2 linked regions of the Xanthobacter dioxanivorans genome follow. The protein of the gene in region 1 interacts with the protein of each later gene in a pairwise test. Links are inferred from orthologs where the notes say so. Each region holds a gene or a part of one and is shown on either strand. Other genes may lie near its edges.

Region 1 (3,911 bases):
AGGGCGTCGATCTGCTTCTCCACGTCGGCCGGCGTCACCACGGTCTCCTGGTTGACCAGCAGGATCACCAGCCCGGCCTTCAGCCCCCGGTCGGCGGCGGGGGATGAGCGGTCCACGTCGGTGATGACCACGCCGGTCACCTCGCTCTTGATGCGGAAGCGCTTGCGCAGCTCGTCGCTGATCGCCGCCATCTCGATGCCCAGGGCCTTCTTCGGCGCCGCCTTCTGAGCTTCCGGCGCCGACTTGGCGCCTTCCGGCTTGTCGTCGTCCGGCATGCGGGCGACCTTGATGCGCAGCGTCTCCTCCTTGCCCTTGCGGATCACCACCACGTCCACTTCGGAATCGGCCATGCTGTCGGCGACGGAGCGCAGCAGGTCGCGCACTTCCTTGATGTCGCGGCCGTTGAAACGCAGGATGACGTCGCCGCCCTTGATGCCGCCCTTGGCCGCCGGGCCCTCCTCCTTGACCACGCCCACCAGCGCGCCGCGCGGCTTGCCCAGGCCCAGGGCCTCGGCGATGTCCTCGGTGACCGGCTGGATGCTCACCCCGATCCAGCCGCGCCGCACCTCGCCGAACTTCTCCAGCTGGGCGATGACCGGCTGGGCGGTGGCGGCGGGAACGGCGAAGCCGATGCCGATGGAGCCGCCGGACGGGGAGATGATGGCGGTATTGATGCCGATCACGTCGCCATCCATGTTGAACAGCGGGCCACCCGAATTGCCGCGGTTGATGGCGGCGTCGGTCTGGATGAAGTTGTCGTAGGGGCCGGAATTGATGTCGCGGTTGCGGGCGGACACCACCCCCACCGTGAGCGTGCCGCCGAGGCCGAACGGGTTGCCGATGGCCATCACCCAGTCGCCGACCCGAAGCTTGTCGGAATCACCGAACTTCACGGCGGTGAGGGGCTTGTCCGGCTTCACCCGCAGCAGGGCGAGATCGGTCTTGGTGTCGCGCCCGATCAGCTCGGCCTTCAGCTTGGAGCCGTCGTTGAAGTTGGCGAAGATCTCGTCGGCGTCGGCGATCACGTGGTTGTTGGTGACGATGAGGCCCGAGGGGTCGATCACGAAGCCGGAGCCGAGGGAGGAGACGCGCCGCGCCCGCCGTTCCGCCTCGCCGCGGTCCTGATCGCCCTCGGGCCGGTTGTTCTTGAAGAAGTCCTCGAACAGGTCCTCGCCCGGCGAACCCGGAGGCAGGGGGCGGGGACGCTGCGGGAGGGGGCGACGTTCTGCGAGGTGGAGATGTTCACCACCGCGTCCATCACCCGCTCGGCCGCGTCCGCCACCGTGTCCGGGCCTTTGCCGGGCGCTGCGGCGAGGGGGGCCGGGGCGGCGAGGCCCAGGGCGGCGAGGGTCACGGCCGCGGCGAGGGCCAGCGCCGACAGGCGCAGCGCCCGGCCGAAGAACGGCTCGTCCGGGTGAGCCCGGCGGGGCAGGGGGCCGGTCGGAAGGCGGGGGACGGGCATGGCTCTCCTCGATACGGCGGGTACTGCGGATCTCGTGCCGAGGCTGCGACGGCGGCCCGGCTGGCGCAAGGGCAAATCGGCCGCACGCCGGGCGGTGCCCGTCCCGGGCCCCGCCGGACGGGGCAGAACGCCGCCCGCGCCGACATCAAAGTTCAGTGAGGCAAGGCGCGGCGAGGCCGACAGCGGCGCGCCTTGAGCGGGCGGAACGGCGAAGCAGCGGGCGGAACGGCGAAGCGATCCGGTTTCGAGGGGGCGGCCCGTCCGGCCGCGCCGTCCGCCTCAGAAGGCCCGGACGAAGAAGACCAACAGCACGCCCAGCGCGCCGACCGCGAGGCCGGCGAGCCGCATGGGGGTCTCGGGGGCGTGGAGCACCGCCCGCATGGCCCGGCGCCAGGCGCCGGGAAAGGCGGCGAGGCACAGGCCCTCGATGGCAAGCATCAGGCCGAGCGCGGCAAAAAGGTCTTTCATGCCGCGCTCGGCCCGCTTCTCAGTTCGCCGCCGCCGGCGCGGCAGCTGCGCCGGCCGGGGCAGCGGGAGGGGTCCCGCCGAGGGGATCGCGGAAGTAGCGGAAGAAGCTCGAATCCGGGCTCACCACCATGCGGGTGTCGCCGGGCTTCATGCTCGCTTCATAGGCCTGCATGGACCGGTAGAAGGTGAAGAAGTCCGGATCCCGCCCGAATGCATCGGCGAAGATGCGGTTGCGTTCCGCATCGCCCTCGCCGCGCAGCTGCTCGCCCTTGGAGTTGGCTTCCGCCACCACGATGGTGGCCTCGCGCTCGGCCCGGGCCCTGAGCCGCTGGGCGGCCTCGTTGCCCTGGGCGCGAATCTCGGCCGCCTCGCGCTGGCGCTCCGTCTGCATGCGCTGGAACACCGCCTGGCTGTTGGCCTCCGGCAAGTCGGCGCGGCGGATGCGCACATCCACCACGGTGATGCCGAAGTTGGCGGCCTCGCGGTTCACCTGCTCGCCGATCTGGCGCATCAGGTTCTCGCGGGCGTCGCGCACCACGCTGGTGAAGGAATTCTCGCCCAGCACCCGGCGGAGCGACGAGTTCAGCACCGTGGACAGGCGGTTGTTGGCGTTCTGCACCGTGCCGACCGACTGGTAGAAGCGCAGCGGATTGGAGATCCGGTAGCGGGCGAAGGCGTCCACCACCAGGCGCTTCTGGTCGGAGGCGATCACCTCCTGCGAGGCGTTCTCCAGGTCGAGGATGCGATTGTCGAGATAGACCACGCTGTCGATGAACGGCAGCTTCCAGTGCAGTCCGGGCGTGGTGACCGGGGCGAGCGGATCGCCGAGGCGCAGCACCAGGGCCTGCTGGGTCTGGTACACCACGAAGGCGGACGAATAGACCAGCAGAAGGGCGACGACGGCGAGGACGGCGAGGACACCGCCGAGAATGGGGTTTCTCATCGCGGAGCTCCCTGCTGGGTCTGGGCCGCCGGAGCCGGCGTGCGTCGCAACATGTCGGAAAGGGGCAGGACCGGCACCACACCCTGGCCGGCGCTTGCGCCAGCGCCGGCGCCGGCGCGGGTGGCGGACTGGTCCACCAGCACCTTGTCGAGGCCGCCGAGCACGCGTTCCATGGTTTCCAGATACATGCGCTCGCGCGTCACCACCTTGGCCTTCTGGTATTCGTCATAGATCTTCAGGAAGCGCGCCGCCTGGCCGCGGGCTTCCACCACGGTGCGCTCGCGATAGGCCTGGGCGGCGTTGTCGATGCGGGAGGCCTCGCCGCGCGCCTCGGGCAGCACCCGGTTGGCGTAGGTCTGGGCCTCGTTCTGGGAGCGCTCGGCGTCGGCGCGGGCGGCCTGCACGTCGCGGAAGGCGTCGATGACCTGGCTCGGCGGATCCACCTTCTGCATCTGCACCTGGGTGATCTCCACGCCGGCCTTGTAGCCGTTCAGCACCGACTGCATCAGGTCCTGCACGCCGGTCTCGATGCCCTGCCGGGCGCCGGTGAGGATGGGCTGGATGTTGGTGCGCCCGATCACCTCGCGCATGGCGCTCTCCGCCACCGCCTTGATGGTGCCCTCGGGGTTCTGCACGTTGAACAGGTAGTTCTCGGCGTTCGAGATGCGCCAGAAGACGGCGAAGTCCACGTCGACGATGTTCTCGTCGCCGGTGAGCATGAGGCTCTCCTCGGGCACGTCGCGCATCACCGAGGTGCCGCGCCGCGTGTCCTCGCCCACCCGCATGCCGATGTTGATGGTGTTGATCTCGGTGACCCGGGGCAGCAGCACCGACTGGATCGGGTAGGGCCAGTGATAGTTGAGGCCGGGGGTGGTGGTGCCGACGAAGCGGCCGAACTGGAGCACGACCCCCTGCTCGTTGGGCTGCACCCGGTACCAGCCGGACATGAGCCAGCCGAAGACCACCAGCGCGATGATGACCGCGATGCCCTTGGCCCCGAACGAGCCGGGCATGAGGTTGCGCAGCTGGTCCTGGCTG
Region 2 (4,659 bases), 3.2 Mb from region 1 along the record:
GCGAGAGCCTTTTCCTGCGCCAGAACTACGCCGACGCGGCCACCTCCTTCCTCGACGTGACCACCAAGTTCCCCAATTCGACCCGCGGACCGGAGGCGCTGCTGCGGCTCGGTCAGTCGCTGGCCATGATCGGCCAGAAGGAAACCGCCTGCGCCGCCCTCCAGCAGCTGGAGCGCAAGTATCCGCGCGCCGCATCGTCCATCCGTCAGGCGGTGGAGCAGGAACAGAAGCGTGTCGGATGCTGACGAGCGAAGGCCCATTGCCGACGATGAGCTTTCCGGGCTCTTCGCCGGCTTCGACAGATATTCCTCGATCCTGATCGCGGTCTCGGGCGGGCCGGATTCCACGGCGCTGCTGCATCTGGCGGCGCGCTGGCGCGCCGGTGCCGGAGCGGGGCCGACGCTCGTCGCCGCCACCATCGACCACGGCTTCCGGCCGGCCTCCGCCGACGAGGCGACGATGGTGGCGCAACAGGCGCAAGCTCTCGGCGTGCCCCACCGCACGCTGGCCTGGACCGGCACGAAGCCTGCGCGCGGCATCCAGGCGGCGGCGCGCGCGGCGCGCTACGCCCTCCTCACCGCCGCGGCCCGGCAGGCGGGCGCGCAGGCCATCGCCGTCGCCCACACCCTCGACGACCAGGCGGAGACGGTGCTGTTCCGCCTGGCGCGCGGCTCGGGCCTCGCCGGCCTGGCCGGCATGCAGGCGGTGTCCACACGCGATGGCCTCGACCTGCTGCGGCCCTTCCTCGGCGTGCCCAAGGCGCGCCTCGTGGCAACGCTGGAGGCGGCGGGCATCGCCTTCGCCGAGGATCCGTCGAACCTCGACGGGCGCTTCACCCGGGCGCGGCTGCGCGTGCTCATGCCGGCGCTGGCGGCGGAGGAACTCAGCGCCCGCCGCTTCGCCACCTTCTCCCGGCGCGCCGCCCGCGCCGACGCCGCCCTGGAGGCGACGACCGACGATGCGGTCCAGCGCCTGTCGCCGGTGCCCTGGCGGCACGGTGGGCCGGCCCGCCTCGACCGCGCCGGCTTCGCCGATCTGCCGGAGGAGATCGCGCTGCGCCTCATCGGCCGCGCGCTCGCCCATGCCGGCACCGAGGGCCCGGTGGAACTTGCCAAGCTCGAGGTGCTCACCCAGGCCCTGCGGGTCGCCGCGGAAAATGGGCCTGCTCCATTTCGCCGCACCCTCGCGGGGGCGCTGGTGGCGATCCGGGGCGGCGAAGTCACCGTAACGTCAGCACCCCCGAGGGGGAAAAGCGCGTTCAGGCGCCGAATTCAGGGCCGGCTGCGCCCGGCATCCTTGGCAAGAGCGGGGGTCGCTCCTAGATTAAGCAGCGGATGGTGCGGGAGGTTCCATCGACGGCGGGCCGGCGAGGAGGGTTTCCCTTCCCTATGGTAAGGCGTCGAAACGGGCTGGCCCCGGCTGTCCCCACGAGGGTTCAATGAACGCCAATCTACGCAATTTCGCCCTTTGGGTGATCATCGTCCTGCTGCTGCTGGCCCTGTTCTCGCTGTTCAACAGCCCGGGGCAGCGCACCAATGCGAACGAGATCTCCTTCTCGCAGCTGCTGACCGACGTGGACGCCGGCAAGGTGCGCGAGGTCGTGATCGAGGGGCCGAACATCACCGGCACCTATTCCGATCGCTCCGGCAGCTTCCAGACTTATGCGCCCAACGATCCCTCCCTCGTCCAGCGGCTCTACGGCAAGGGCGTGCAGATCACTGCCCGCGCGCCATCGGACAACGTGCCGTGGTTCGTGAGCCTGCTCGTCTCCTGGCTGCCCTTCCTGGCGCTGATCGGCGTGTGGATCTTCCTGTCGCGCCAGATGCAGGGTGCCGGCGGCAAGGCCATGGGCTTCGGCAAGAGCCGGGCCAAGCTGCTCACTGAGGCGCATGGCCGCGTCACCTTCGACGACGTGGCCGGCATCGACGAGGCCAAGAGCGACCTCACCGAGATCGTGGACTTCCTGCGCGACCCGCAGAAGTTCCAGCGCCTCGGCGGCCGCATCCCGCGCGGCGTGCTGCTGGTCGGCCCGCCCGGCACCGGCAAGACGCTGCTCGCCCGCGCCATCGCCGGCGAGGCCAACGTGCCCTTCTTCACCATCTCGGGCTCCGACTTCGTGGAGATGTTCGTGGGCGTCGGCGCGAGCCGCGTGCGCGACATGTTCGAGCAGGCGAAGAAGAATGCGCCGTGCATCATCTTCATCGACGAGATCGACGCGGTGGGCCGTCATCGCGGCGCCGGCCTCGGCGGCGGCAATGACGAGCGCGAGCAGACCCTCAACCAGCTGCTGGTGGAGATGGACGGCTTCGAGGCGAACGAGGGCATCATCCTCATCGCCGCCACCAACCGTCCCGACGTGCTCGACCCGGCGCTGCTGCGCCCCGGCCGGTTCGACCGCCAGGTCATCGTGCCCAACCCGGACGTGGTCGGCCGCGAGCAGATCCTGAAGGTGCACGCCCGCAAGATCCCGGTCGCCCCCGACGTGAACCTGAAGGTGATCGCCCGCGGTACCCCCGGCTTCTCCGGCGCGGACCTCGCCAACCTCTGCAACGAGGCGGCGCTGATGGCGGCCCGGCGCGGCAAGCGCATGGTGACGATGGCCGAGTTCGAGGACGCCAAGGACAAGGTGATGATGGGCGCGGAACGCCGCTCGCTGGTCATGACCGAGGAAGAAAAGATGCTGACCGCCTATCACGAAGGCGGGCATGCGATCGTCGCCCTCAACGTCCCGGCCACCGATCCGGTGCACAAGGCCACCATCATCCCCCGCGGCCGCGCGCTGGGCATGGTCATGCAGCTGCCCGAGCGGGACAAGCTCTCCATGTCCTACGAGCAGATGACCTCGCGCCTCGCCATCATGATGGGCGGACGCGTGGCCGAGGAACTGGTGTTCGGCCACGACAAGGTGACCTCCGGCGCCGCCTCCGACATCGAGCAGGCCACCCGCCTCGCCAAGATGATGGTGACCCGCTGGGGCTTCTCCGACCTGCTCGGCCAGGTGGCCTATGGCGAGAACAACGAAGACGTGTTCCTCGGCATGTCCATGCAGCGCCACCAGAACGTCTCGGAAGCCACCGCCCAGACCATCGACAAGGAAGTCCGGCGGCTGGTGGACGAGGGCTATGTGGAGGCCAAGCGCATCCTCACCGAGAAGTTCGAGGGCCTCGAGACGCTGGCGCGCGGGCTGCTCGAATACGAGACGCTCTCGGGCGACGAGATCATCGACCTCCTGGACGGCAAGACGCCGAACCGGGAGAGCGTGATCGAGCCGGCCAATCCGCGCGGCTCGGCCATCCCCACCGCCAAGCGCCCCCGCCCCGGCGGCGCCGGCGGCTCCATCGAGCCGCAGCCGCAGGCCTGACGCGATATCCCTTCACAACGAGAATGCCCGCTCCGGCGGGCATTTTCTTTTGCGGGTGGCGGATGGGGAAAACCGAGCGGAAAACGGGGCTTCGGCGGCCCCCCGCGCGGATGGGTATAGCCGCGAGGGAAGGCCCGCCCGGCCCGGGCCTCTCAGCCCATGCCGACGGTGCCGCGCTCCTTCGGCGCCAGCTGGGCCACCAGCTGCTCGATGCGCTCGGCCACCTGGTCGATGGTGCGCGCCACCTCCTCCTCGCTCGCCTCGATGCGGGCGATGGCGGAGGCGCGGGCGTCGCGCTGGCTCTCGATGTCGCTCTCCAGCGCGCGGATGCGGCCTCGCGCCTCGGCCAACTCGTCGGCGATGGTGATCGCCGCCATCACCACCAGGCGCTGGTCGCCGATCTCGCCGAACGCCACGCGCAGCTGGGAGATCCGGCCGTCGATATCGTGGGCGAGGCGGATGAGGTGCTCCTCCTGCCCCTCGTCGCAGGCCATCCTGTACTGCCGCCCGGCGATGGTGACGGAGACATGGGGCATCGGCTCAGCCGCCGTGGGTCGCGAGCACGTCGCGGATGGTTCCCATGGCCACGTCGAGGCGGCGCATGACCTCGCGGCCCACCTCCTCCACCTCGCCCGACTCGGCCTTCGCCACGTCCAGCTCCGCCGCGAGCCGCGCCCGGTCGTTGCCGAGGGCGTGGAGCTGGGCGAGCAGGGCTTCCTGGTGGCGATCCGCCTCGCGGCGGCGCTCGATCATGTCGGTGAGGGAATCGAGCGCGGCATGCAGCCGCCGGGTCGCCGCCTCGATGGAGGCGTCCTGCAGGGGCGGGCGGTGCTTCAGCGCATACATTGGCGGCAGTGTAGCCGAGTCGCCGCCAAGCGCCACTCCCCCCGCCGCATTGCCGCCCGCAGCCCGAAGGGCGCCCCGGCCCGTTCACATGATGTTACGCCGCACACCGCAGGAAGCTCCGCGGTTACCGCACCGCAAGGCCGCCGGGCACGCCGCGACGATGCGGCGCGCCCGGAGCCGCCCCATCCCGCTTGACCTTCGGCGAAGAGGCAGGTTTGACAGCCCCATGAGCCTTGGTATCAAGGCCCCCGCCAATGGCTGGACCTGCCACCGCCCGGGACTGTCCCGTGCGGGGCGAGAGAGGCCGGTGCAGGCGCCGGAGAAACTGATTTCATGCTGAGCCGCACGAGCCATGACCGCATGGCCAACGCCATCCGGTTTCTCGCGATGGACGCCGTGGAAGCCGCCAACAGCGGGCATCCCGGCCTGCCCATGGGTGCTGCTGACATCGC

The links. The genes of interacting proteins can lie anywhere in the genome.
Region 2: the proteins of hflC (region 1) and ftsH interact in binary tests that used the Escherichia coli proteins (3 or more experiments, as listed by UniProt). The link is inferred for Xanthobacter dioxanivorans from one-to-one orthologs.

Annotation. Positions count from the first base shown.
Region 1 is NZ_CP063362.1:3,822,334-3,826,244, forward strand. The notes cover bases 912-3,911. They hold hflC (protease modulator HflC), read right to left. Parts: upstream 2,874-3,911; coding sequence 1,950-2,873; downstream 912-1,949. Other genes in these bases: EZH22_RS17790 (DUF2065 domain-containing protein), read right to left, coding at 1,742-1,930; hflK (FtsH protease activity modulator HflK), read right to left, coding at 2,870-3,911.
Region 2 is NZ_CP063362.1:630,466-635,124, forward strand. The notes cover bases 1,018-3,899. They hold ftsH (ATP-dependent zinc metalloprotease FtsH), read left to right. Parts: upstream 1,018-1,438; coding sequence 1,439-3,361; downstream 3,362-3,899. Other genes in these bases: tilS (tRNA lysidine(34) synthetase TilS), read left to right, coding at 1,018-1,395; EZH22_RS03030 (cell division protein ZapA), read right to left, coding at 3,514-3,897. Outside these bases: tol-pal system protein YbgF, read left to right, coding at 1-245; more of tilS, read left to right, coding at 232-1,017; EZH22_RS03035 (DUF4164 domain-containing protein), read right to left, coding at 3,902-4,207; tkt (transketolase), read left to right, coding at 4,541-4,659. UniProt on the Escherichia coli protein: Acts as a processive, ATP-dependent zinc metallopeptidase for both cytoplasmic and membrane proteins. Plays a role in the quality control of integral membrane proteins.